3 regions of the Nocardia jiangsuensis genome follow, and region 3 is predicted to be linked to each of the others. Evidence: riboswitches for the same ligand, from Rfam matches in the RefSeq annotation. Region 3 holds a riboswitch; each other region holds the start of a gene.
What was found. Region 3 has a riboswitch for S-adenosylmethionine ahead of ACFO0B_RS18970 (aminotransferase class V-fold PLP-dependent enzyme). Riboswitches for the same ligand answer to the same signal wherever they lie in the genome.
Positions count from the first base shown of each region.

Region 1: linked by a shared signal. The riboswitch ahead of ACFO0B_RS21960 (bifunctional o-acetylhomoserine/o-acetylserine sulfhydrylase) and the one ahead of ACFO0B_RS18970 (aminotransferase class V-fold PLP-dependent enzyme) in region 3 are both predicted to bind S-adenosylmethionine.
Region 2: linked by a shared signal. The riboswitch ahead of ACFO0B_RS15475 (rhodanese-like domain-containing protein) and the one ahead of ACFO0B_RS18970 (aminotransferase class V-fold PLP-dependent enzyme) in region 3 are both predicted to bind S-adenosylmethionine.

Region 1 is NZ_JBHSAX010000017.1:624,208-631,547, reverse strand. Features, by position in the region: gene ACFO0B_RS21985 (hypothetical protein) at 1-79, opposite strand, end outside; gene ACFO0B_RS21980 (hypothetical protein) at 76-960, opposite strand; gene ACFO0B_RS21975 (hypothetical protein) at 957-1,268, opposite strand; gene ACFO0B_RS21970 (hypothetical protein) at 1,258-1,518, opposite strand; gene ACFO0B_RS21965 (NADP-dependent isocitrate dehydrogenase) at 2,085-3,302, opposite strand; SAM riboswitch class IV at 3,704-3,814, shown strand; gene ACFO0B_RS21960 (bifunctional o-acetylhomoserine/o-acetylserine sulfhydrylase) at 3,828-5,144, shown strand; gene metX (homoserine O-acetyltransferase MetX) at 5,141-6,268, shown strand; gene ACFO0B_RS21950 (DUF3017 domain-containing protein) at 6,265-6,510, opposite strand; gene ACFO0B_RS21945 (VOC family protein) at 6,585-6,941, opposite strand; gene ACFO0B_RS21940 (helix-turn-helix domain-containing protein) at 7,031-7,340, opposite strand, start outside.
Region 2 is NZ_JBHSAX010000014.1:250,468-257,807, forward strand. Features, by position in the region: gene ACFO0B_RS15440 (HAD-IIA family hydrolase) at 1-56, opposite strand, end outside; gene ACFO0B_RS15445 (ester cyclase) at 67-597, opposite strand; gene ACFO0B_RS15450 (SAM-dependent methyltransferase) at 817-1,635, shown strand; gene fgd (glucose-6-phosphate dehydrogenase (coenzyme-F420)) at 1,714-2,724, shown strand; gene ACFO0B_RS15460 (MarR family winged helix-turn-helix transcriptional regulator) at 2,721-3,164, opposite strand; gene ACFO0B_RS15465 (DJ-1/PfpI family protein) at 3,161-3,790, opposite strand; gene ACFO0B_RS15470 (O-succinylhomoserine sulfhydrylase) at 3,831-5,045, opposite strand; gene ACFO0B_RS15475 (rhodanese-like domain-containing protein) at 5,042-5,458, opposite strand; SAM riboswitch class IV at 5,473-5,589, opposite strand; gene ACFO0B_RS15480 (Rv0361 family membrane protein) at 5,656-6,090, opposite strand; gene ACFO0B_RS15485 (FAD-dependent oxidoreductase) at 6,328-7,340, shown strand, end outside.
Region 3 is NZ_JBHSAX010000014.1:996,189-1,003,528, reverse strand. Features, by position in the region: gene ACFO0B_RS19005 (D-alanyl-D-alanine carboxypeptidase/D-alanyl-D-alanine-endopeptidase) at 1-211, opposite strand, end outside; gene ACFO0B_RS19000 (inorganic diphosphatase) at 357-848, shown strand; gene ACFO0B_RS18995 (hypothetical protein) at 940-1,188, opposite strand; gene ACFO0B_RS18990 (crotonase/enoyl-CoA hydratase family protein) at 1,298-2,119, opposite strand; gene ACFO0B_RS18985 (2-oxo-4-hydroxy-4-carboxy-5-ureidoimidazoline decarboxylase) at 2,240-2,560, shown strand; gene ACFO0B_RS18980 (YbaK/EbsC family protein) at 2,645-3,121, shown strand; gene ACFO0B_RS18975 (flavin reductase family protein) at 3,192-3,656, shown strand; gene ACFO0B_RS18970 (aminotransferase class V-fold PLP-dependent enzyme) at 3,789-5,105, opposite strand; SAM riboswitch class IV at 5,150-5,263, opposite strand; gene ACFO0B_RS18965 (Pls/PosA family non-ribosomal peptide synthetase) at 5,509-7,340, shown strand, end outside.

The DNA.
Region 1 (7,340 bases), on a different contig from region 3:
GCTCCGGCGGCGGATCGGTACATCCCGTCACCCCCGCCAGCAGAGCTACACCGACGAGAATCGGCAGCCCGTGCCTCATCGCGCCACACTCCAGTCCGATTTGTCCCCGTCCCGCGTCGACCCGTCCCCGATCGCCGCGCGGATCCCCTCGATTCCGGCTCCATAGGAAGACTTCACCGCGCTGGGCCACCTGTTGTCCGGCAATCCCTTTTGAACATCGATGGACTCGGCGATCTTGTTCCCCTCGATCATGTTGTTCTTGGCGGCCTCTGCCATCCCGCGAACGACACCGAGAATAAAGGAATTGGCGGCCTCGACCGCCGAGGTGAGCGCCTTGATCTGCGCGACCGCACCACTGAGCGAGAAGACGTCGAGCAGCGCGTCGATATAGTCGACGGTGACTTCCTCCACCTTGGTGATGAGCTCCTGCGCCTTGACCGCGAGCTCGCCGTACAGCGTCAGCTCCGAGGACGCGATCGTCTCCAGGCTCTGCGCGATCTTGTCGAACTCCAGGGGCAGGAAATCGAAGGCGTCCTTCTGTCGCACCCGCAGTTCCGCGTACCTGGTCGCTGCGGCACCCTGCCATTCGCTGGCGAGATTGGTGTCGTTGAAGTTGTTCCCGACTTCGATGAGGGTGTTCCTGAGCCCGCGCCACTCGTTCGCGACATCGATGAACCGCACCGGCACTTCGAGATCGGGATCGAGCTGGTCCAGCTTCGCCCAGGTCTCCCGGATGGCGCTGTTCGCTTTGTCTCGTTCCCGCCAGATCTCGTCGACCGCGTCCTCGACGCTCAGCGCCCCGAGCGGGTTCACGACAGCGCTTCCGTAACCGCTGGCCCGGACGTGCGACACGAGAACCCCGGCATAGTCGTCCACCTTCGCCGGGAGATCGCCGATTCGATCCTTCTTCTCCCTGATGTACGAGATCTTGTCGATGAGGCTCGCCCGGTCGCCGCTCATATCTCGCTCTCCAGCTTCGTCAGCTGGCCCGTGCTCGCCCGCTCCTCGGCCTCATGGGCGTTGCAGGCCGCGTTCAGGACTTCCGCGATGTCCTCGAGGACCGTGACGCCTTCGCTCAGCCGGTCACGGAAGTACCCGGGTGCCGGTTGGTATTTGCCGAGGGCCTCCGCGAATGTTCCGGCGTGCGTCGCCGCGATCTCGAGTTTCGATGTCGTACCGACACCCTCGCCGACGCTGACGGCGGCTTCCTGCCAGCTCCGAACGGCCAAGCGCATCGCGGCGATGCTCACGCCCACTTCATCGGTCACGGTGCACCTCGGAATCGAGTAGTCGGAGCCGGTGCAGATCGAGTTCGTGTTCGAGCTCGGTGTCCGTCCAGCGTGAATAGTCCCCGCGCGCGCCGAGCCGCGGGCGTACCGAGCGGATCCTGTCCGCGCAGCCGAGAATCTCGTCGCAGACCTCGTCGGGATGGGCCGTCGCGGCCCATTCCCCGCGCACCGCGATCGAGCGGATGTACGTCCGGTCGGCGATCATGGTGACGGCGTGCTCCCCGTGCACGACGGCCCGGCCCGCCGCATGGAACCCGCCCGTTGCCGATCAGCTCGCTGGAGAGCCTGCTGTACTCGTCCCAGGTGCGGGTCTCCAGCAGCACCGTCAGCATGGTCCGGAGATCGGGAACAGCCGCATCCGAGATTTGTCGCTCGGTTGGCCAGCTGCCGCTGCCACACAGCTGCTCGAGGCGCTCAGCCACGGCTGCCCGGTACGCCGCCATGAGTTCACCGGCCACCCCCGGCCCGGGTCGCCACCCCGGGCTCGTCGAAATTCCGATAGGGAGACATCCCCCGTCGATCGCCATGGAGACGCGCGGCGAAGCGACGGTGGACGGGGCGGGCTCCGTCAGTGGCGGCGGCTCGGCCGCCACCGCTGCGACGGGCGGAGCGGCCCGCCGCGTGATCGGCTCGTCGTCCCAGAATTCGTCAGGATCGTCCACATGGTTGTAGAACCCTCCCCGCATCGCCGGCCCCCATATCCCTCTGCTGACCACTCTTGTGCCGACGCGGGGCCTTGTCAATCGCAAAACCCCCGCTCCGCGAGCAGCGGAACGGGGGCCTGCGCGAGCGAGATCAGCGCAGCGCGCGCGCCAGGTTGACGTCGAGCGCGCCGAGGAACTCCTCGGTGCTCAGGTACCCCTGGTCCCCGCCGACCAGCGCGGCCAGATCCTTGGTCATCTGACCACCCTCGACCGTCTTGATGACGACGTCCTCGAGCGTCTGCGCGAAGCCGATCACCTCGGGGGTGTTGTCCAGCTTGCCGCGGTGCTCGAGCCCGCGGGTCCAGGCGAAGATCGACGCGATCGGGTTGGTCGAGGTCGGCTTGCCCTGCTGGTGCTGGCGGAAGTGCCTGGTCACGGTGCCGTGCGCGGCCTCGGCCTCACAGGTCTGGCCGTCCGGGGTGAGCAGCACCGAGGTCATCAGGCCGAGCGATCCGAAGCCCTGCGCGACGGTGTCGGACTGCACGTCGCCGTCGTAGTTCTTGCAGGCCCAGACGTAGCCGCCCTCCCACTTCATGGAGGAGGCGACCATGTCGTCGATCAGCCGGTGCTCGTAGGTGAGCCCGGCGGCGTCGAACTGGCTCTTGAACTCGGCGTCGAACACCTCCTGGAAGGTGTCCTTGAACATGCCGTCGTAGGCCTTGAGGATGGTGTTCTTGGTCGACATGTAGACCGGGTAGTTCTGCTGCAGGCCGTAGTTGAACGAGGCCCGCGCGAAGTCCTCGATGGACTTCTTGAAGTTGTACATGCCCATGACGACGCCGCCGGCCTCCGGCATCTTCACGACCTCGTGCACGATCGGCTCGCTGCCGTCCTCCGGGGTGAAGGTGAGGGTGACGGTGCCCGCCTCGAACACCTTGAAGTCGGTGGCGCGGTACTGGTCACCGAAGGCGTGGCGGCCGATGATGATCGGCTTGGTCCAGCCCGGCACCAGCCGCGGGACGTTGGAGATGATGATCGGCGCGCGGAAGATCGTGCCGCCGAGGATGTTGCGGATGGTGCCGTTCGGCGACCGCCACATCTTCTTCAGCCCGAATTCCTCGACCCGCGCCTCGTCCGGGGTGATCGTGGCGCACTTGACCCCGACGCCGTGGCGCTTGATCGCCTCGGCGGCGTCCACGGTGACCTGGTCGTCGGTCTTGTCGCGGTACTCGATGCCGAGGTCGTAGTACTCGAGGTTCACATCGAGGTACGGGTGGACCAGCTTGTCCTTGATGAACTGCCAGATGATCCGCGTCATCTCGTCGCCGTCGAGCTCTACGACGGTGCCTTCAACCTTGATCTTGGACATGGATCTTCGTGTCCTCCTAGGGTGTGTGCCCTCATTGCACGGCCAGGCGAACACGCTTGTGAGCGGACCCCAGCTGTCCAACAGACAACATCGATGTCCCGCTTGGTCGGCGAGACCCTGTGGTGCAAACAAGACAAGCGTACTGCTGCCCGACCTCGCAGGGAACGACGAGGGTCACCCTTGCGGCGACCCTGGCTCGTTACTCGCGAGTAGGTCCGGCGTGACCGAGGACACGCCCCTTGCTCACCGTTCGAGCCTACGACGAGAGCCACGGGCGGCGCAGCACCCACCCGCCCAGAGCGCCCGTGAACCCCCTGTGATCGCATTCACAACGCTCACCTGTGGATAGCCCCGCACTCGGGTTCGATCGGCAGACCTCGGTCCGGTTACGATGTCGAACAGGTCATGAGTGCCAGCGCGAAGCCCCGGCTTGCTGGCCGGCAACCCTCCAGCAGCGGCGGGGTGCTCCGGGTGATGACCCGGCTCCCGACGGCCGGGAGCAAGCGCGCTTTCTGGAGGTAACACGTGACCGAGACGACCGACCCCACCGCGAACTGGTCCTTCGAGACCAAGCAGGTGCACGCGGGGCAGACCCCCGACGGCAGCACCAACGCCCGTGCCCTGCCGATCTACCAGACCACGTCCTACACCTTCCGGGACACCGCGCACGCCGCTGCGCTCTTCGGCCTCGCCGAGCCGGGCAACATCTACACCCGGATCATGAACCCCACCCAGGACGTGGTGGAGCAGCGGATCGCGGCCCTCGAGGGTGGCGTCGCGGCGCTGGTCGTCGCCTCCGGCCAGGCGGCCGAGACCTTCGCCATCCTGAACCTGGCCAACGCGGGCGACCACATCGTCTCCAGCCCGCACCTCTACGGCGGCACCTACAACCTCTTCCACTACACCCTGCCCAAGCTCGGCATCACCGTCTCCTTCGTGGACGACCCGGACGACCTGGAGCAGTGGCGCGGCGCCGTCCGGCCGAACACCAAGGCGTTCTACGGCGAGACCATCGCCAACCCGAGCAGCGCCATCCTCGACCTGCCCGGCATCTCCGCCGTCGCGCACGACGCGGGCGTCCCGCTTATCGTCGACAACACGGTGGCCACGCCCTACCTGCTGCGGCCGCTGGAGCACGGCGCCGACATCGTGGTGCACTCGGCCACCAAGTACCTGGGCGGCCACGGCGCCGCCATCGCCGGGGCGATCGTCGACGGCGGCACCTTCGACTGGACCGGCACGACCGAATCCGGCGAGGACCGCTTCCCCGGCTTCACCACCCCGGACCCCAGCTACCACGGAGCAGTCTTCGCCGAGCTCGGCGCGCCCGCCTTCGCGCTCAAGGCACGGGTGCAGCTGCTGCGCGACCTCGGCTCCGCGGTCTCGCCGTTCAACGCCTTCCTGATCAGCCAGGGCATCGAGACGCTGAGCCTGCGCATGGAGCGGCACGTGCAGAACGCGCAGGCGGTCGCCGAGTTCCTCGCCACGCACCCGGCGGTGACCTCGGTCGCCTACGCCGGGCTGCCCACCTCGCCCTGGTACGAGCGCGGCAGGCAGCTGACGCCGAAGGGCGCGGGCGCGGTGATCGCCTTCGAGCTGAAGGGCGGCGTCGAGGCGGGCAAGAAGTTCGTCGACGCGCTGACGCTGCACAGCCATGTCGCCAATATCGGCGACGTGCGCTCGCTGGTGATCCACCCGGCCTCCACCACGCACTCCCAGCTCACCCCGGACGAGCAGGCGAGCTCCGGCGTCACGCCGGGGCTGGTCCGGCTCGCCGTCGGCATCGAGGGGCTGCAGGACATCCTGGCCGACCTGCGCGCGGGCTTCGACGCGGCGTCGTGACCGTGGGTATCGAAGCGGGCACCGCCCTGCTGCCACCACCGGACGGCACGTCCGGCGTGATCGCGGTGGGCGACGTCAAGCTGGAGAACGGCGCTGTCGTCCCGGATGTGCGGCTGGCCGTGCAGCGCTGGGGCGAGCTCTCCCCCGCGCTGGACAACGTGATCCTGGTCGAGCACGCGCTGACCGGCGACGCGCACGTCGCCAGCGCCCCGGACAATCCCGCGCCCGGCTGGTGGGAGGGCATGGTCGGCCCCGGCGCCCCGCTGGACACCGACGAGTGGTGCGTGATCGCCACCAATGTGCTCGGCGGCTGCAAGGGCAGCACCGGCCCCGCCGCCCCCGCCCCCGACGGCAAGCCGTGGGGCAGCCGGTTCCCGGAGATCTCCATCCGCGACCAGGTGACCGCCGAGATCGCGCTGGCCGACCTGCTCGGCATCGAGCGGCTGGCCGCCGCGATCGGCGGCTCCATGGGCGGCATGCGGGTGCTGGAGTGGATGGTCGGCAAGCCGGAGCGGGTGGCCGCGGCGCTGGTCCTCGCGGTCGGCGCGCGCGCCACCGCGGACCAGATCGGCACCCAGACCACGCAGATCGCCGCCATCGTCGGCGACCCGGCCTGGCAGGGCGGCGAGTACCACGGCACCGGCAGCGCTCCCGTGACCGGGCTCGCCGTCGCCCGGCGGATCGCGCACCTCAGCTACCGCACCGAGGCCGAGCTGGACCACCGCTTCGAGAACCTGCCGCAGGACGGCGAGGACCCGTGGGACGGCGGCAGGTACGCGGTGCAGAGCTACCTGGAGCACCAGGCGGAGAAGCTGGTCGCGCGGTTCGACGCCGCCACCTACGTGCTGCTCTCCGAGGCCATGAACCGGCACGATGTCGGCCGCGGCCGCGGCGGGGTCGCGGCCGCGCTCGGCTCGACCCCGGTGCCGTGCGTGGTCGGCGGGGTCGACTCGGATCGGCTCTACCCGCTGCGCACCCAGCGCGAGCTGGCCGAGCTGCTGCCCGGCTGCACCGGGCTGGACGTCATCCACTCCAGGGACGGCCACGACGGCTTCCTCACCGAGGCCGAGCAGATCTCGCTTCTGCTGGCCCGCACCGCCGAGCTGGCGAGGGCGAACCGTTAACCGACGCCGAGCGTGTTGATGGTGGCGGCGAGGAAGACGATGGTGCTGCCGAGCAGGCTCAGCGCCGCCACGTCGAACGGCTTGCCGCGCACCGCGAGCAGCCCCACCCGCACCGTCGGCAGGCACAGCCGGAAGACGGCCGCGAGCAGCGCCGCACTGCCGAAGATGAAGGCGCCGCGGCGCCAGCGGTCGGAGGCGACGAAGACGATCGCCACCAGCACGACCAGCCCGACGACCACCATCGGCAGGTGACAGCGCAGGAACTGCGCGCCCCAGCTGCCGCCTCCGGATTCGCTTCGCGCCACGGTCGGGTCTGTCACGCCTGCGATTGTGACAGACCCGGCTGGTGCAGCCCGAATCGCACGCCCTGGTCGTCGCGGCAGAAGGCGAAGCGGCCGAAGCCCTCCGTTTCCGGGCCGGGGTCGTCGGCTTCGCCGCCCAGTTCGCGGACCTTCCGCGCCGCGGCCTCGATGTCGTCGACTCGGAAGAAGATGTCGATCCGGCGGTCCTCGTCGCCGTTGTGCACGCCGCCGCGGACGCCGCCGGTCTCCAGCCAGGCCGGGCCGCCCGGTTGGGTCTCGTGCGATTTCCAGCCGAGGAGTCGCTCGTAGAACGAGCGGGCGCGGCCGGCGTCGGGGACGCCGATCTCGAAGAAGCTCGGTTCACCGGTCATGGGTGGTTCCCTCCGTTTCGGTGGTTCGCCCGACCCTAGGTGCGCGGTGCGTCGCCGGTCTTGAACGAATGTTCACCCGCGCGGCGGCGTCACCCCTGGCCGGCGGCCCAGGTGCTCGGCGGGCGGCCGGCGAACTCGCGGAAGTCGCGGGTGAAGTGCGCTTGGTCGGCGTAGCCGCAGGAGAAGGCGATGGCGGCCAGCGGCTGCGGGTCCGGTGCGCGGAGCAGGGCGGCTGCCCGACCGAAGCGGATCACCCTGGCCGCCGCCTTGGGCGTGAGCCCGATCTGGGCGCGGAACCGGCGCGCAAGCCGGGCCCGGCTCCAGCCGATCTCGGCGCGGATCTCGCCGATCCCCGCCGTGCCGCCGCTCCGCTGCAGGGTGTGCCAGGTGTACACGACC
Region 2 (7,340 bases), 750 kb from region 3:
ACCAGGACACCGTCCATGTCGGTCAGGTAGGACAGGATCGGTTCGTCGTTGGCCATCACGGAGCAATTATCGCGCGTTCCTCCGCTCCGCGCGGCGCGCCGCCCTGGTGGCGCGCGCCATCCGGAACAGATAGGCCGGTGTCGGCGGCACCCAGGCGAGCTGTTTCGCGGTGCCGAGGTCGTCGCGGTTGGCCCAGTGCTCGATCAACAGCCCGTCGGCCACCCGGAACCAGTGCGTCTGCGTGGTGGCGAAGCTCCGCCCGGTGGGCGGGAATGCCTGCTCCACCCCGCCCTCGGCGTCGTAGGTGACGAACGGGCCGGTGTGCCGCCCGGACATGGTGGTGCGCACGACGACGAGGTCGCCGTCGGCCACCACCTCGTGCACCTCCCAGCGCAGGTCGGAGTAGGCGGCGCGGAGCCAGAGCGCGGTGGCGTGGAACCCGGCCGGGCCGGGCACGCGGCAGGCGGGCGGCTCGTCGACGGCCTCGCGGTTGGTGGCCTCGGGGTGCACGACGGCGTGGAAGTCGGCTTCCGCGCCGGTCGCCATGAACTCGAGGCTGCGCAGGGCGAGCGCGCGGGGGTCGGTGGAAGTGGTCATGCGGGTTCCTCGCTCGATCGAAGGGGTTGCAGAGGTGGATCGGATCCGGCGGCCCCGATGTCAACGGTCCGGCGGAATTCATCGCGCCGCGCACGTCGCGCGGCGGCGGGTCGCCAGGCAAAACGACTGGCCGATGGCGGCGTGTTGCGCGAGGATGCGGCTCAGCACACCGCCGAACGCCTCCGCTGCCGTCCGGCCGACCATCAGGAGCCCCCGGCGATGACCGACCCGACACACCCCCGCTTCCCGCGCGCCGCGCGCTACCACCCGGACTGGATCAGGGCGGCCGTGAGCGGCGGCGCCAACCCGCTCCTGCTCACCGAGTGGCTCACCGAGGCGGTCGAGCTGCGGCCCGGCATGCGGGTGCTCGACCTCGGCTGCGGCCGCGGCGCCTCCTCGGTGTTCCTGCACACCGAGTTCGGCGTCGAGGTGTGGGCGGTCGACCTCTGGTTCGACGCCGCCGAGCGGGCGCAGCGCTTCCGCGACGCCGGCGTCGCCGACGCGGTCTACGCCCTGCACGCCGATGCCCGCGCGCTCCCCTTCGCCCCCGGCTTCTTCGACGCCGTGCTCAGCATCGACTCCTTCGTCTACTACGGCACCGACGACCTGTACGCGAACTACCTGACCCGCTTCCTGCGGCCCGGCGGCCAGCTCGGCATCGCGGGCGCCGGGCTCACCGCCGACCCCGGATGGCCGGTCCCGGAGCACCTGGCCGCCTGGTGGGAGCCGGCCCTGGCCTGCCTGCACCCGGCGGAGTGGTGGCAGGCGCACTGGGAGCGCAGCGGCCTGCTCGAGGTCGAGCTGGCCGACGCCATGCCGGACGGCTGGCAGCGCTGGCTGGACTGGCAGCGCGCCGTCGCCCCGGACAACGCCCCCGAGATCGCCGCGCTGGAGGCCGACCGCGGCCGCCACCTCGGCTACGTGCGCGCCGTTGCCCGCCGACGCGCCGACGTCGAGCCGGACGCGCCGATCACGACCGTCCCCGCCGCCTACACCCCGCACCCGCTGCTGCGCGACCCCGCGCCGGGGGCCGAGTAGCGCCGCTCCTCTATGGTCGATGCAGGCGGGCGCCCGGCACGAAGTGCCCGCGGCAACGTGGCGACAGGAGCGGCGCACATGGCAGACCTCAAGCTCGGGTACAAGGCCTCGGCGGAGCAGTTCGGACCGCGGGAACTGGTGGAGATCGCCGTCCTCGCCGAGGAGCACGGCCTCGACAGCGCGACCGTCAGCGACCACTTCCAGCCCTGGCGGCACAAGGGCGGGCACGCTCCCTTCTCGCTGGCCTGGATGGCCGCGGTCGGCGAGCGCACGAAGCGGATCCAGCTCGGCACCTCGGTGCTCACCCCCACCTTCCGCTACAACCCCGCGGTGATCGCCCAGGCCTTCGCCACCATGGGCGTGCTCTACCCGGGCCGGATCATGCTCGGCGTCGGCACCGGAGAGGCGCTCAACGAGATCGCCACCGGCTACAAGGGCGAATGGCCCGAGTTCAAGGAGCGCTTCGCCCGGCTCCGCGAGTCGGTCGCGCTGATGCGCGCGCTCTGGACCGGCGACCGCGTCGATTACGACGGCGAGTACTACCACACCGTCGGCGCCTCCATCTACGACGTCCCCGAGGGCGGCATCCCCGTCTACATCGCCGCGGGCGGCCCGGTCGTGGCCAGGTACGCCGGCCGCGCAGGCGACGGCTTCATCTGCACCTCCGGCAAGGGCATGGAGCTCTACACCGAGAAGCTGCTGCCCGCCGTCGCCGAGGGCGCCGCCAAGGCCGAACGCGACCTCGACCCCATCGACAAGATGATCGAGATCAAGATCTCCTACGACACCGACCCCGAACTCGCACTGGAGAACACCCGCTTCTGGGCCCCGCTCTCCCTCACCCCCGAGCAGAAGCACTCCATCACCGACCCCATCGAGATGGAAGCCGCCGCCGACGCGCTGCCGATCGAGCAGATCGCCAAGCGCTGGATCGTCGCCAGCGACCCCGACGAGGCCGTCGAGCAGGTCAAGCCCTACCTCGACGCCGGCCTGAACCACCTGGTCTTCCACGCCCCCGGCCACGACCAGCGCCGCTTCCTCGACCTCTTCCAGCGCGACCTGGGGCCGCGGCTGCGCAAGCTGGGCTAGGAGTCCAGTTCGAGCCGATCCATCGTCGCCGCGAGTTCGGTGAGCGCGGCGACGATCTCGGCGAACCGCTCGGCGCCCAGCTCGGCGGCGAGCCGGTGCGCCACCTGCGCGTGCTGCGGGGAGATCCGGCGCACCGCCGCCAGCCCCTCGTCGGTGACGGCGACCAGCTTGGCGCGCCGGTGCGCCGGATTCTCCCGGTACTCGGCGAGCCCCTTCCCGACCAGCAGATCGGCGATGCGCTGCACGCTCTGCCTGGTGATTCCCATGGCTCGCGCTATGCCCGCCACCGGGAGCGGCTCGGGCAGCACCGCGCCGAGCACCTGCCACCAGGCGGCGGTGAGCCCGGCGGGGGCGGCGAGCTTCTCGGCGACCGCGAGGAAGCGGCCGTTCAGCGCGAACGAGGTGATGGCCGCGGTGCTGAACAGCTCCTGCTCGGTCACGCCCCGTGCTCCGCGAGCACGGCGTAGGCGCTCGGGTCGCGCTCGGCGAAGAGCCGGAACCAGGCGTCGAGCACCTGCGGCTCGTAGACGTCGAGCGCCGCGAAGACCTGGTGCGCGAAGTGGAACGGCGCCAGCGAGGTCGCGGTGATCACGTTGCCGTCGGTGACCGCGGGCTCGTTCCTGTAGTGCGCGCTGCCCGCGTAGCCGCTGGCCGCGAGGTAGCCGGGGTCGTTGCTGGTGTGCGCCCTGGTGTCGAGCAGCCCGGCCTTGGCGAGCCCGAAGGTGGCGCCGCAGATGGCGGCGACCGGGCGTCCTGCGTCGAGGAAGCCGCGGGCCAGCCCGGCGAAGCCCGCCAGCTCGTCGCCCTGATCCCAGAGGTTCGCCCCCGGCAGGATGAGCGCCGCCGCCCGGTCGAGGTCGACCTCGGCCAGGTCGACGTCGGGCAGGACGCGCATGCCGCCGCCGGTGGTCACCGGCTCGGTGTCGCGGCCGACCGTGCGCACCGCGAGCGAGCCCGGCTCGCGCTGCAGCTCGGGGTTGTTGAGGTAGGCGATGGCGGCCCCGACCTCCCAGTCGGCCAGGGTGTCGTAGACCGCCGTGTACACGATGCGAGGTTCCGAAGTCATGACAGCATACTGTCAAATCTGACAGGATGCTGTCAATGGCTCAGCCCAGCGCGTGGTCCAGGTCCGCGATCAGGTCCTCGACGTCCTCCAGGCCGACCGAGATGCGGACGACGCCGTCGGTGAGCCCGATCCCGGCCCGCCCCTCCGCGCCCATGGCCCGGTGCGTGGTGGTGGCCGGGTGCGTGATCAGCGTCTTGGCGTCGCCGAGGTTGTTCGAGATGTCGACCACCCGCAGCCGGTTCAGCACCTCGAAGGCGCGCTTCTTGCCCTCACCGTCGCCGGCGGCGAGCTCGAAGGTGACCACGGTGCCGCCGCCGCTCATCTGCGCGGTGGCGAGATCGTGCTGCGGGTGCGTCTCCAGGAACGGGTAGCGCACCCAGCCGACCGCCGGGTGACCCTCCAGGAAGCGGGCGACCTTGAGCGCCGACTCGGTGGAGTGCTTCACACGCAGCGGCATGGTCTCCAGCCCCTTGAGCAGGGTCCACGCGTTGAACGGGCTGAGCGCGGGGCCGGTGTGCCGCATGAGCGTCTTCACCGGGCCGTCGATGTACTCCCGGTCGCCGAGGATGGCGCCGCCGAGCACCCGGCCCTGGCCGTCGATGTGCTTGGTGCCGGAGTAGACCACCACGTCGGCGCCGAGCTCCAGGCTGCGCTGTAGCAGCGGGGTGGCGAAGACATTGTCCAGCACCACCTTCGCGCCCGCCGCGTGCGCGAGCTCGCTGACCCGCCGCACGTCGACCAGGTTCTGCATGGGGTTGGCCGGGGTCTCGAAGAAGACCGCCTGGGTCGGCACCGAGAGCGCCTGCTCCCACTGGTCCAGATCCTCGCCGTCGACGAAGACCGTCCGCACGCCCCAGCGCGGCAGGATCTCGTTGGCCACCACGAAGCAGGAGCCGAAGAGGCTGCGCGCGGCGACCAACCGGTCGCCCGCCTTCAGCAGCGCGCCGAGCGCGGTGAAGACCGCCGCCATGCCGCTCGCGGTGGCGAAACACGCCTCCGCGCCGTCGATCAGCCGCATCCGCTCCTCGAAGACGGCGACCGTCGGGTTGCCGTAGCGGGAGTAGACGAAGTGCTCGACGTCGCCGGTGAAGGCGGCCTCGGCCGCCTCGGCGCTCTCGTAGACGAAGCCGGAGGTGAGGTAGAGCGCCTCGGAGGTCTCCTCGAACCCCGAGCGGCGCAGCCCGCCGCGCACGCCGAGCGTGGCCGGGCCGACGTTCTCCGGCAGCGGCCGCTCGAAGGAGCCGCCGGTGATCACGACTGCCGCCAGGGCAGGCCGTCGGCGCGCCAGCCCGCGATGCCGCGGCGGCCGTCGCCGTCCAGCGGGCCCTCGAAGCCGTCGATCACGTTGTAGGAGGGGGCGATTCCGGCGCCGGTCGCCAGGCTGGCGGCGTGCGCCGAGCGCTGGCCGGAGCGACACAGGAACACGACCGGGGCCGCCGGATCGCGCCCGGCCAAGGCCTGGTTCAGTTGCTCGAGGAAGGCCGGGTTCGGTGTGCCGGTGCCGTCCACCCACTCGATCAGCGCGGTCGGCCGGTCCACCTCGGTGGTGTCCGGGACCCCGACCCAGCGCCACTCGGCCTCGGTGCGCACGTCGACCAGCACCGCGGACGGATTGTCGCGCAGCAACTCCCACGCCTGCTTCGGGGTGATGTCACCGGCATAACTCATGTCGAACCTCCTGTGATCCACGCTTGCCGCACGGGAACGCCACATACGGCCAGGTCGTCACCCGGAGCACCCCGCCGCGGAGGAGGGTTGCCGACCAGCCGAGCCGGGGCTTGACGCTGGTTCTCATGACCTTGCGATCCGAGATTGCCCCGGGAAAGCGGGTGCTGTCAACACGAGTTCTCCCGCGTCCGGGCGCGTCATCCGCAGACCAGCCAGCGGTCGCCTTCCTTCGCCAGGTTCCAGGTGACGGTGGCCGTGCGGCCGTCCACCCGCGTGGTCACCGTGATCCGGCCGCGCTCGCCGTCGACCACCGGGTTCACCAACTCGGCGACCTCGATATCGGTGCTGGTTTCCGGCCCGCCCAGCTGCTCGGCGAGCGGGGAGGCGGCCTCGTCGAAGCCGGGGCAGGCGGTGCCGGGCGGGGGCACCAGATCGCTGCGGCCGCGGGCGTCGGCGTAGTTGCGCACCGCCGCCGCCAGCTTGTCCGCCTCTGTGACATTTTTCTCAGCGGGCGAGAGCACCCCGGCGATCACGATTCCCACCAGGACCAGCACCACGAGCACCCCCGCCGCCACGAACGGCACGATCGATCGGACTTCCGGCTCGTCGCCACCGGGCTGCTGCTCGCTCATCCCCCGATGATCACCGATGACCTGGGCCGTCGGCGCACCGGCCCCGGCAGGATACGCGCTGCGTACCCGGGTCGCGGGCCGCGCGGAGCAGGGCCGATAGAATGGCTGCTTGCGACTCGTGCCGGAGCCGCCGTCCGTTGCTCCGGGGAGAATGGGAGCGCGGTTCCGGACCGATCTCAGGTTAGCCTGGGCTAAGTAGACGCCAGATGAACGTATCGACCGAAGGTGCGCGTGAACATGACCGAACAGAGTGAGGCGGCCCGGCCGCTCCGCATTGCGATCGTGGGTGCAGGCCCGGCCGGGATCTACGCCGCCGACGCGCTGATGAAGTCCGACACGGACGTCTCCATCGACCTCTACGAGCGGATGCCGGCGCCGTTCGGCCTGATCCGCTACGGCGTCGCGCCGGACCACCCGCGGATCAAGGGCATCATCACCGCGCTGCACAAGGTGCTGGACAAGGAGCAGGTGCGGCTGCTCGGCAACATCGACTACGGCACCGACATCACCCTGGACGATCTGCGCCGCTTCTACGACGCCGTGATCTTCTCCACCGGCGCCAACGCCGACCGCGCGCTCACCATCCCCGGCATCGAGCTGGACGGCTCCTACGGCGCCGCCGACTTCGTCTCCTGGTACGACGGCCACCCGGACGTTCCGCGCAGCTGGCCGCTGGAGGCGGAGAAGGTCGCGGTGCTCGGCGTCGGCAACGTCGCGCTGGACATCGCCCGCGTGCTCGCCAAGACCGGCGACGAGCTGCTGCCGACCGAGATCCCGCCGAACGTCTACGCGGGCCTCAAGCAGAACAAGGCCGTCGAGGTGCACGTCTTCGGCCGCCGCGGCCCCGCGCAGGCCAAGTTCACCCCGCTGGAGCTGCGCGAGCTGGACCATTCGCCGACCATCGAGGTCATCGTCGATCCGCAGGACATCGACTACGACGAGGGCTCCGAGGCCGCGCGCAGGCACTCCAAGCAGGTCGACATGGTCGCCAACACGCTGGAGCAGTGGGCCATCCGCGACCAGGGCGACCGCCCGCACAAGCTCTTCCTGCACTTCTTCGAGGCGCCGACCGAGGTGGTCGGCGACGCCGACGGCAAGGTCGTCGGGCTGCGCACCGAGCGCACCCAGCTGGACGGCACCGGCAACGTCAAGGGCACCGGCGAGTACCGCGACTGGGAGGTGCAGGCCGTGTATCGCGCAGTCGGCTACCTGTCGCAGAACGTCACCCAGCTGCCCTTCGACGACCAGGC
Region 3 (7,340 bases):
GGTCGACCTTCGGGTCGACCGTGACCGGGGCGGGCGGCGCCGCGACGGTCAGCCCGCCGTGCTCGAACTCCGGCGTCCACGGCTGCACGATCAGCGCCACCGACGCGACCATCGAGACCAGAACGGCCAGCGCCAGCCCCACCCAGAGCCGGGTGCGGCGGCGGCGCCGCGCGGCCAGATCGCCGGTGTTCCTGTTGTTCCCACCCGTCACGTGTCCGCCGCTCCTCCTCCGGCCGCCCGCGCGGCCGCCTCCCGCACCCGAGTGCTCGCCGCCCACACTATCCTCGTTGCGCAATCGTTCCTCAGTACAACCTGGCGCAGTCGGCAGACTCCGCACGACCGATGAAGGAGATGGCGTGGAGTTCGACGTCACCATCGAGATTCCCAAGGGTTCCCGGAACAAGTACGAGGTGGATCACGAGTCCGGCCGGGTCAAACTGGACCGCTACCTCTACACCTCCATGGCCTACCCGGCCGACTACGGCTTCATCGAGAACACCCTCGGTGAGGACGGCGACCCGCTGGACGCGCTGGTGCTGCTGCCCGAGTCGGTCTTCCCCGGCGTGATCGTCGAGGCGCGGCCGGTCGCCATGTACCGGATGACCGACGAGGCCGGTGGCGACGACAAGATCCTCGCGGTGCCCGCGGGCGACCCGCGCTGGGACCACATCCAGGACCTGCAGGACGTCCCGGAGTTCGAGCTGGCCGCGATCAAGCACTTCTTCGAGCGGTACAAGGACCTGGAGCCGGGCAAGTTCGTGAAGGGCTCGGAGTGGGTCGGCCGCGCCGAGGCCGAGGCCGAGGTGCAGGCCTCGCTGAAGCGGTTGCAGGAGAACGGCGGGCACTGACCCCACCGACGCGAAGAGCGGGAAGACCGATGGATTCGGTCTTCCCGCTCTTCTGTGCGGTGCCCGGCCGGTGGAGGGGAGGCCGGTCGGGTCACCAGGTGGAGTAGTACAGATCCCACTCGCCGTCGTAGTTCAGGACGCACTCGTAGTACTTCCAGTCCGGGTGCGCCGGGCCGTACTCGCCGTCGGCGGAGCAGGCGGCGTAGGTGGAGTAGGTGCCGACCCAGATGGTCTCGACCGTGCGGTACTCGGGCGCGGCGGAGGCGGTCGCCGCCGTCGACACCCCGGCGACGGCGGCGGCAGCCAGCAGGCCTGCCATGGCGAAGGACTTGATTCGCATTTCGTTGCTCCTGTCGGTTCGTCTTGCTCGTCGACAGGAACATTACGAGCGGAAAAGCCCTGGTACAGCCACCCCTAGGGGTGGTGACCCGCACCCCTGGGGCGAGCCGCTACCTACCCTCGAAGCGAGGCTCCCGCTTCTCGAAGACGGCCTGGATGGCCTCGGTCAGATCGCCCGACGGCAGGAACGCGGCGTTCCACGCGGAGACGTAGCGCAGCCCGGCCGCGACCTCGGCGGTGAGCCGCTCGTTCAGCACATCCTTGACGCCCTGCACCACCAGCGGCGGGTTGGCCGCGATCTCGCGAGCCAGCGCGTGCGCCGCGTCCAGCACCGCCGCCTGGTCCGCGAAGACCTCGTTGACCAGGCCGATCCGCTCCGCGCGGGCGGCATCGATGTCCTTGCCGGTGAAGGCCAGCTCGCGCAGGTGCCCCTCGGAGATCACCGCGGGCAGCCGCTGCAGCGAGCCGACGTCGGCCACGATCGCCACCTTGGCCTCGCGGAGGCTGAACTTGGCCTCGGCGCTGGCGTAGCGGATGTCCGCGGCGGCGATCAGGTCCAGCCCGCCGCCGATGCACCAGCCGGAGACCGCGGCGATCACCGGCTTGACGCAGTTCGCGACCGCCGTGATCGACGCCTGCATGGTGCGGATGTCGTTCAGGAAGGCGGTGCGCGGCGCGGCCAGCGCCTTGTCTGCCAGCAGCGGCCCGAACGAACCGGCCATCGCGGGCAGGTCGAGCCCGTAGGAGAAGTGCTTGCCGGAGCCGGTCAGCACGATCGCGCGGACCTCGGCGTCGGCGGCGAGGCCGTCGAAGATCTCCGGGAGTTCGCGCCAGAAATCCGGGCCCATGGCGTTGCCCTTGCCCGGCCCGGTGAGCGTCACCTGGGCGACCTGGTCCTTCGTCTCGACCGTGAAGGCCTGCCAATCAGTCATTTGTACAGCGTATCGAGGCGCGGCCCCGGCTTGTAAAGCTTGTGCAAATTCCGGGCTCCGGTGCTGGTGCGGGCACCGGAGCGGAGCCGATGATGGTCCTCTCGCCCCTCGGAGGTCGCCATGCTGATGCATCAGGGAATCGGGCTCGACCGCTTCAACACCATGCCGAACGGCCGCGCGGTGCACGCGCTCTTCGAGTGCTGCTGCTGCGTCACCTGGGCGGCGCGGATCAGCGCGGGGCGGCCCTACTCCGACCACGACGACCTGCACAATGCCGTCGAGCTGGAGTTGCTGGCGCTCTCCCCCGGTGATAGGGAGCGCGCCTTCGACTCCGTGCTGCACGAGGCCTGCGGCGATCGCACGGTGGCGACGCTCGCCAAGATCGTTTCGGCGCGGATCGAGCGGATGCTCGGCCCCGAGGGCGGCTACCCCGAGTACTGAGCGCGGATCGTCAACTGCCGCATCGAGACTGCGCGGCAGCCGAACCGCGACCCCGGACCGGGGGTACGGCCCTACCCTGGTCGCATGCGCAAGTCGAGCCTGCCACCGGGCGCGATCCGGGTCTCCGACACCCTGATCTCGCGGGGGCACCACGGCGTGATCCTGACCCGGCCCGAACCCATCGATACCGCCGAGGACGCCGCCCGCGCCCTCGGCGTCGACCCTGGCGCCATCGTCGAGGCCCAGGTCTTCCTGCTGGACGACGAACCGGTGCTGCTCCTGGTCGCCGGTGCGCGGCCGGTGCACCTGGCGCGCACGGCGGCGCGGCTGGAGGGCGCGCTCACCCCCGCCCCCGAGGCGCTGACGCGGGAGGTCACCGGGCAGCCCGCGGGCGGGGTCGCCCCGCTCGGGCACCCGGCGAACCTCTCCACCTGGGTGGACACCGCGCTCGCCGCGCATCCGCAGCTGTGGGCGGCGGGTGGGCATCCGGGCACGCTGTTCCGCACCTCGTTCACCGAACTGGTGCGGATCACCGCCGGACAGCCGGTCGACATGGGCTGAACCGCGTACGTTCGTTGCTGTGAGTGCACCCAGTTCCGACGGCATCACCGCCGAGCAGTACCGCGCCTCCATGCGGCACTACCCGGCGGGCGTCACCATCGTGACGCTGCGGGCCGCGCACGGCCCCGTCGGCTTCACCGCCACCTCGTTCGCCTCGCTCTCGCTGGACCCGCCGCTGGTGTCGTTCAACATCGCGCACACCTCGTCCAGCCTGGACGCGCTGCGCGCCGCCGAGTCGGTGGTGATCCACTTCCTCGGGGCACATCAGCGGGAGCTGGCGCAGCGGTTCTCGCGCAGCGCAGCGGAGCGGTTCGCCGATCCGGCGCTCTGGGCCGAGCTGGAGTCCGGTGAGCCGGTGCTGCACGAGACACCGCTCTGGTTGCGCGCGGTGGTGCACCAGCGCTTCGACATCGGGGATCACACCTTCGTCGCCGGGCTCGTCACCCACGTCCACGACGAGACCCGGGGCGCGTCGCCCGCGGCGCCGCTCCTCTACTACGACGGCCGCTACCACCAGCCAACCGAACTGGGCTGAGTCTTCGTACACCGAGCAGAGGTGGTCGGCCGGGCCGGACCACGGCGATGGTCCGGCCCGGCCGCCCCGGCCCGCCATCCGACTCGAAGCGCAACCGAGTCGAGGCGGCCGCTCGAGGCCCCGATACAGGGGTCAGAATCCGGCGCAGGGCGCGGCGCCGAAGGCGTCCGCGCCGAGCGGACGGGTTTCGGGGACCGGGCTCCACGCCCCGCCCTCGGCGGCGTAGGACCAGGCCGACTCACCGCGCACCAGCGTGTGCAGCGCCGAGATCAGCCGGTCCACGTGCTCGACGGTCGTCCCCACCCCGACGCTGGCCCGCAGCGCGGCAGGCAACCCGAGCCGCTCGAGCAGCGGGTGCGCGCAGAAGCGCCCGTCGCGCACCCCGATCCCGTGCTCCGCGGAGAGGTACGCCGCGACGTGCCCCGGCGCGAACCCGGCCACCGTGAAGGCCACGATCCCCACCCCCTCCCCGCTGTCGGTGAAGATCCGCGGCTGCGAAACGCCAGGCACCCCGGCCAGCCCGTCCCGCAGCCGCGCGGTCAGCGCCCGCTCGTGCGCGACGAACCGCTCCTCGGGAATCGCGGCGAGCGCCGCGCAGGCCGCGGCGAGCGCCGCCGCCCCGAGCACATTCGGCGACCCGCCCTCGTGCCGCTGCGGCGCCGTAGCCCACTCGGTCTCGGTCACCGAGACGGAGCGGACGGCACCGCCCCCGGCCAGGTACGGCTCGGCCGCGTCCAGCCAGTCCCGCCGCCCGACCAGCACCCCGGCCCCGAACGGCGCGTACAGCTTGTGCCCCGAGCACACCAGGTAGTCGATCCCGGTGTCGCGCAGTGAGATCCGCCGGTGCGGCGCCAGCTGCGCCGCGTCGACCAGCAGCCGCGCCCCGCAGCGGTGCGCGATCTCGGCCAGCTCGCGCAGCGGGAGCAGCTCCCCGGTCACATTGGAGGCACCGGTGACGGCGAGCAGCGCGGCCGGCTCGCGGCACAGCTCGGCGACGAGCCTGCGCAGCGTCTCGGCGACGGTGTCGGCCGCGGTCACCACCCGGCGGCCGCCTGCGAGCCAGGGCAGGAAGTTGGCGTGGTGCTCGATGTCGAGCACAACGGTGTCGCCCGGCACGCAGCCGGCCAGCAGGTTCAGCGAGTCGGTCGTGCCGCGGGTGAAGACGGTGACCTGGTCCTCGGCGGCGTCGAAGAAGGCGCCGACGGTGCCGCGCGCGCTCTCGTAGCAGTCGGTGGAGACCCGGGAGGCGTAGCCGGCGCCGCGGTGCACGCTGGCGTAGTACGGCAGCAGCGTCGAGACCCGCTCGGTCACCGCGGCGATGGCGGGGGCGCTCGCGGCGTAGTCGAAGTTCGCGTAGCCGACGGTGCCGCCCTGCACCAGCGGGACGGCGAGGTCGTCACCGGAGGTCGCCGCGAGCGGGGCACAGGTCGGTTCGAGAACAGCGGTCATCACGTCATCCCAACATTCGGGGACCCGCAACATCAGGAGTGCCGAGTCCGCGCTTGCCGCGTCCGGTCGGACGACGGCCCGGTCGTCACCCGGAGCACCCCGCCGCGGAGGAGGGTTGCCGACCAGCAAGCCGGGGCTGAACGCTGGTACTCATGACCTGCCGAAAAGACTGGCAAAGCCACGCCCGGGTTGTCAAGGGCCGCTCCGGCGAAGATCACAGCCCGCCCGCGGCGCGCACCCCACCAGGCAGGAGTCGCCGGGTGAACGCCGGATGAACAGCGACGCACCCGCTCGACCAGCGCAGATGCCCGCCCGGCCGAGTAGCGTGAACAACCGGTCGCCGCCGGGTTCGCCCGCTGGTAACCCGAACATGGCAGAACGAGCGGGAAGTGTGGGCACATCGATGAAAGGTGGTGGGGACGTCATGGTCCGACCACAGCTCCATCCGGAGGAACTCGATTCCGCTGCCCCCGGTTCGGCGCCGCCCGGCACGGCCACGCTCCCCGACCCGCTGCGCCGCGGCGCGCTCGCCGCGCCGCCGCGCACGCTCGTCGACATCGTCACCGCTACCGCGCAGGAATTCCCGGACGCCGCCGCGATCGACGACGGCGAGACGGTGCTCAGCTACCTGGAACTCGTGGTCGAGATCGAGGTAGCGATGAACCGGCTCGCCGCGGCAGGGGTGCGGCGCGGCGACCGGGTCGGCATTCGGCTACCTTCCGGCAATCGTGAGCTGTACGTCACCATCCTCGCGGTGCTCTACTGCGGCGCGGCCTACGTCCCGGTGGACGCGGACGACCCCGAGGAGCGCGCCCGGCTGGTCTTCGGCGAGGCGAAGGTGGCGGTGATCGTCACCGCCGACGGCATCCTGCCCGGCACCCGCGATGCCGCCGAGGCGCCCGCCGACGACAGCGGCTGGGCCGACCTGCCCACCCCCGACGACGACGCCTGGATCATCTTCACCTCCGGCTCCACCGGCACCCCGAAGGGCGTCGCGGTGACGCACCGCAATGCCGCCGCCTTCGTCGACGCCGAGCACAACCTCTTCCTGCAGGAAGAGCCGATCGCCCCCGGCGACCGGGTGCTTGCCGGACTCTCGGTCGCCTTCGACGCCTCCTGCGAGGAGATGTGGCTGGCCTGGCGCAACGGCGCCTGCCTGGTCCCCGCCCCGCGTGATCTGGTGCGCACCGGTGCCGACCTGGGCCCGTGGCTCATGCGGCGCGGCGTCACCGTGGTCTCCACCGTCCCGACGCTGGCCGCGACCTGGCCCGCGGAGGCGCTGGACGGCGTCCGGATGCTCATCTTCGGCGGCGAGGCGGTGCCGCCGGAGCTGGCCGAGCGGCTCGCCCGCGACACCGACCGCGAGGTGTGGAACACCTACGGCCCCACCGAGGCCACCGTCGTCGCCTGCGCCGCCAGGCTGACCGGCGAGCCGCCGGTGCGCATCGGGCTCCCGCTGGACGGCTGGGACCTGGTGGTGGTGAACGTCGATGGCGAGCCGGTGCCGGAGGGCGAGACCGGCGAGCTGGTGATCGGCGGGGTCGGGCTTGCCCGCTACCTGGACCCGGCCAAGGACGCGGAGAAGTACGCCCCGCTGCCCGCGCTCGGCTGGGACCGCGCCTACCGCAGCGGCGACCTCGTCCGCAACGACCGCGAAGGCCTGGTCTTCCTCGGCCGCGCCGACGACCAGATCAAGCTGGGCGGCAGGCGGATCGAGCTCGGCGAGATCGACAACGCGCTGCAGCACCTGCCCGGCGTCACCGGCGCGGCCGCCGCCATCCGCACCACCAGGGCGGGCAACAAGGTCCTGATCGGCTACCTGACCGGCCCGGACACCGACTACGACCTGCGCGCCGCCCGCGCAATGCTGGCCGGGCAGCTGCCCGCGCCGCTCGTCCCCCGGCTCGCCATCGTCGACGACATGCCGACCAGGACCTCGGGCAAGGTCGACCGCGACGCCCTGCCGTGGCCACTGCCGAACGCCGCCGAGGACGACCCGGAGAACGAGCTCACCGGCACCGCGCTCTGGATCGCCGGGATCTGGGACTCCATCCTCGGTGCCGAGATCACCGGCCCCGACGTCGACTTCTTCGACCTGGGCGGCGGCTCGCTCGCGGCCGCGCAGCTGGTCACCGCGTTGCGTGAGCGCTACCCGACGGTCGCCGTCGCCGATATCTACGACCACCCCCGGCTCGGCGCCATGGCCGAGCTGCTCGACCAGAGCACGCCCGCTGT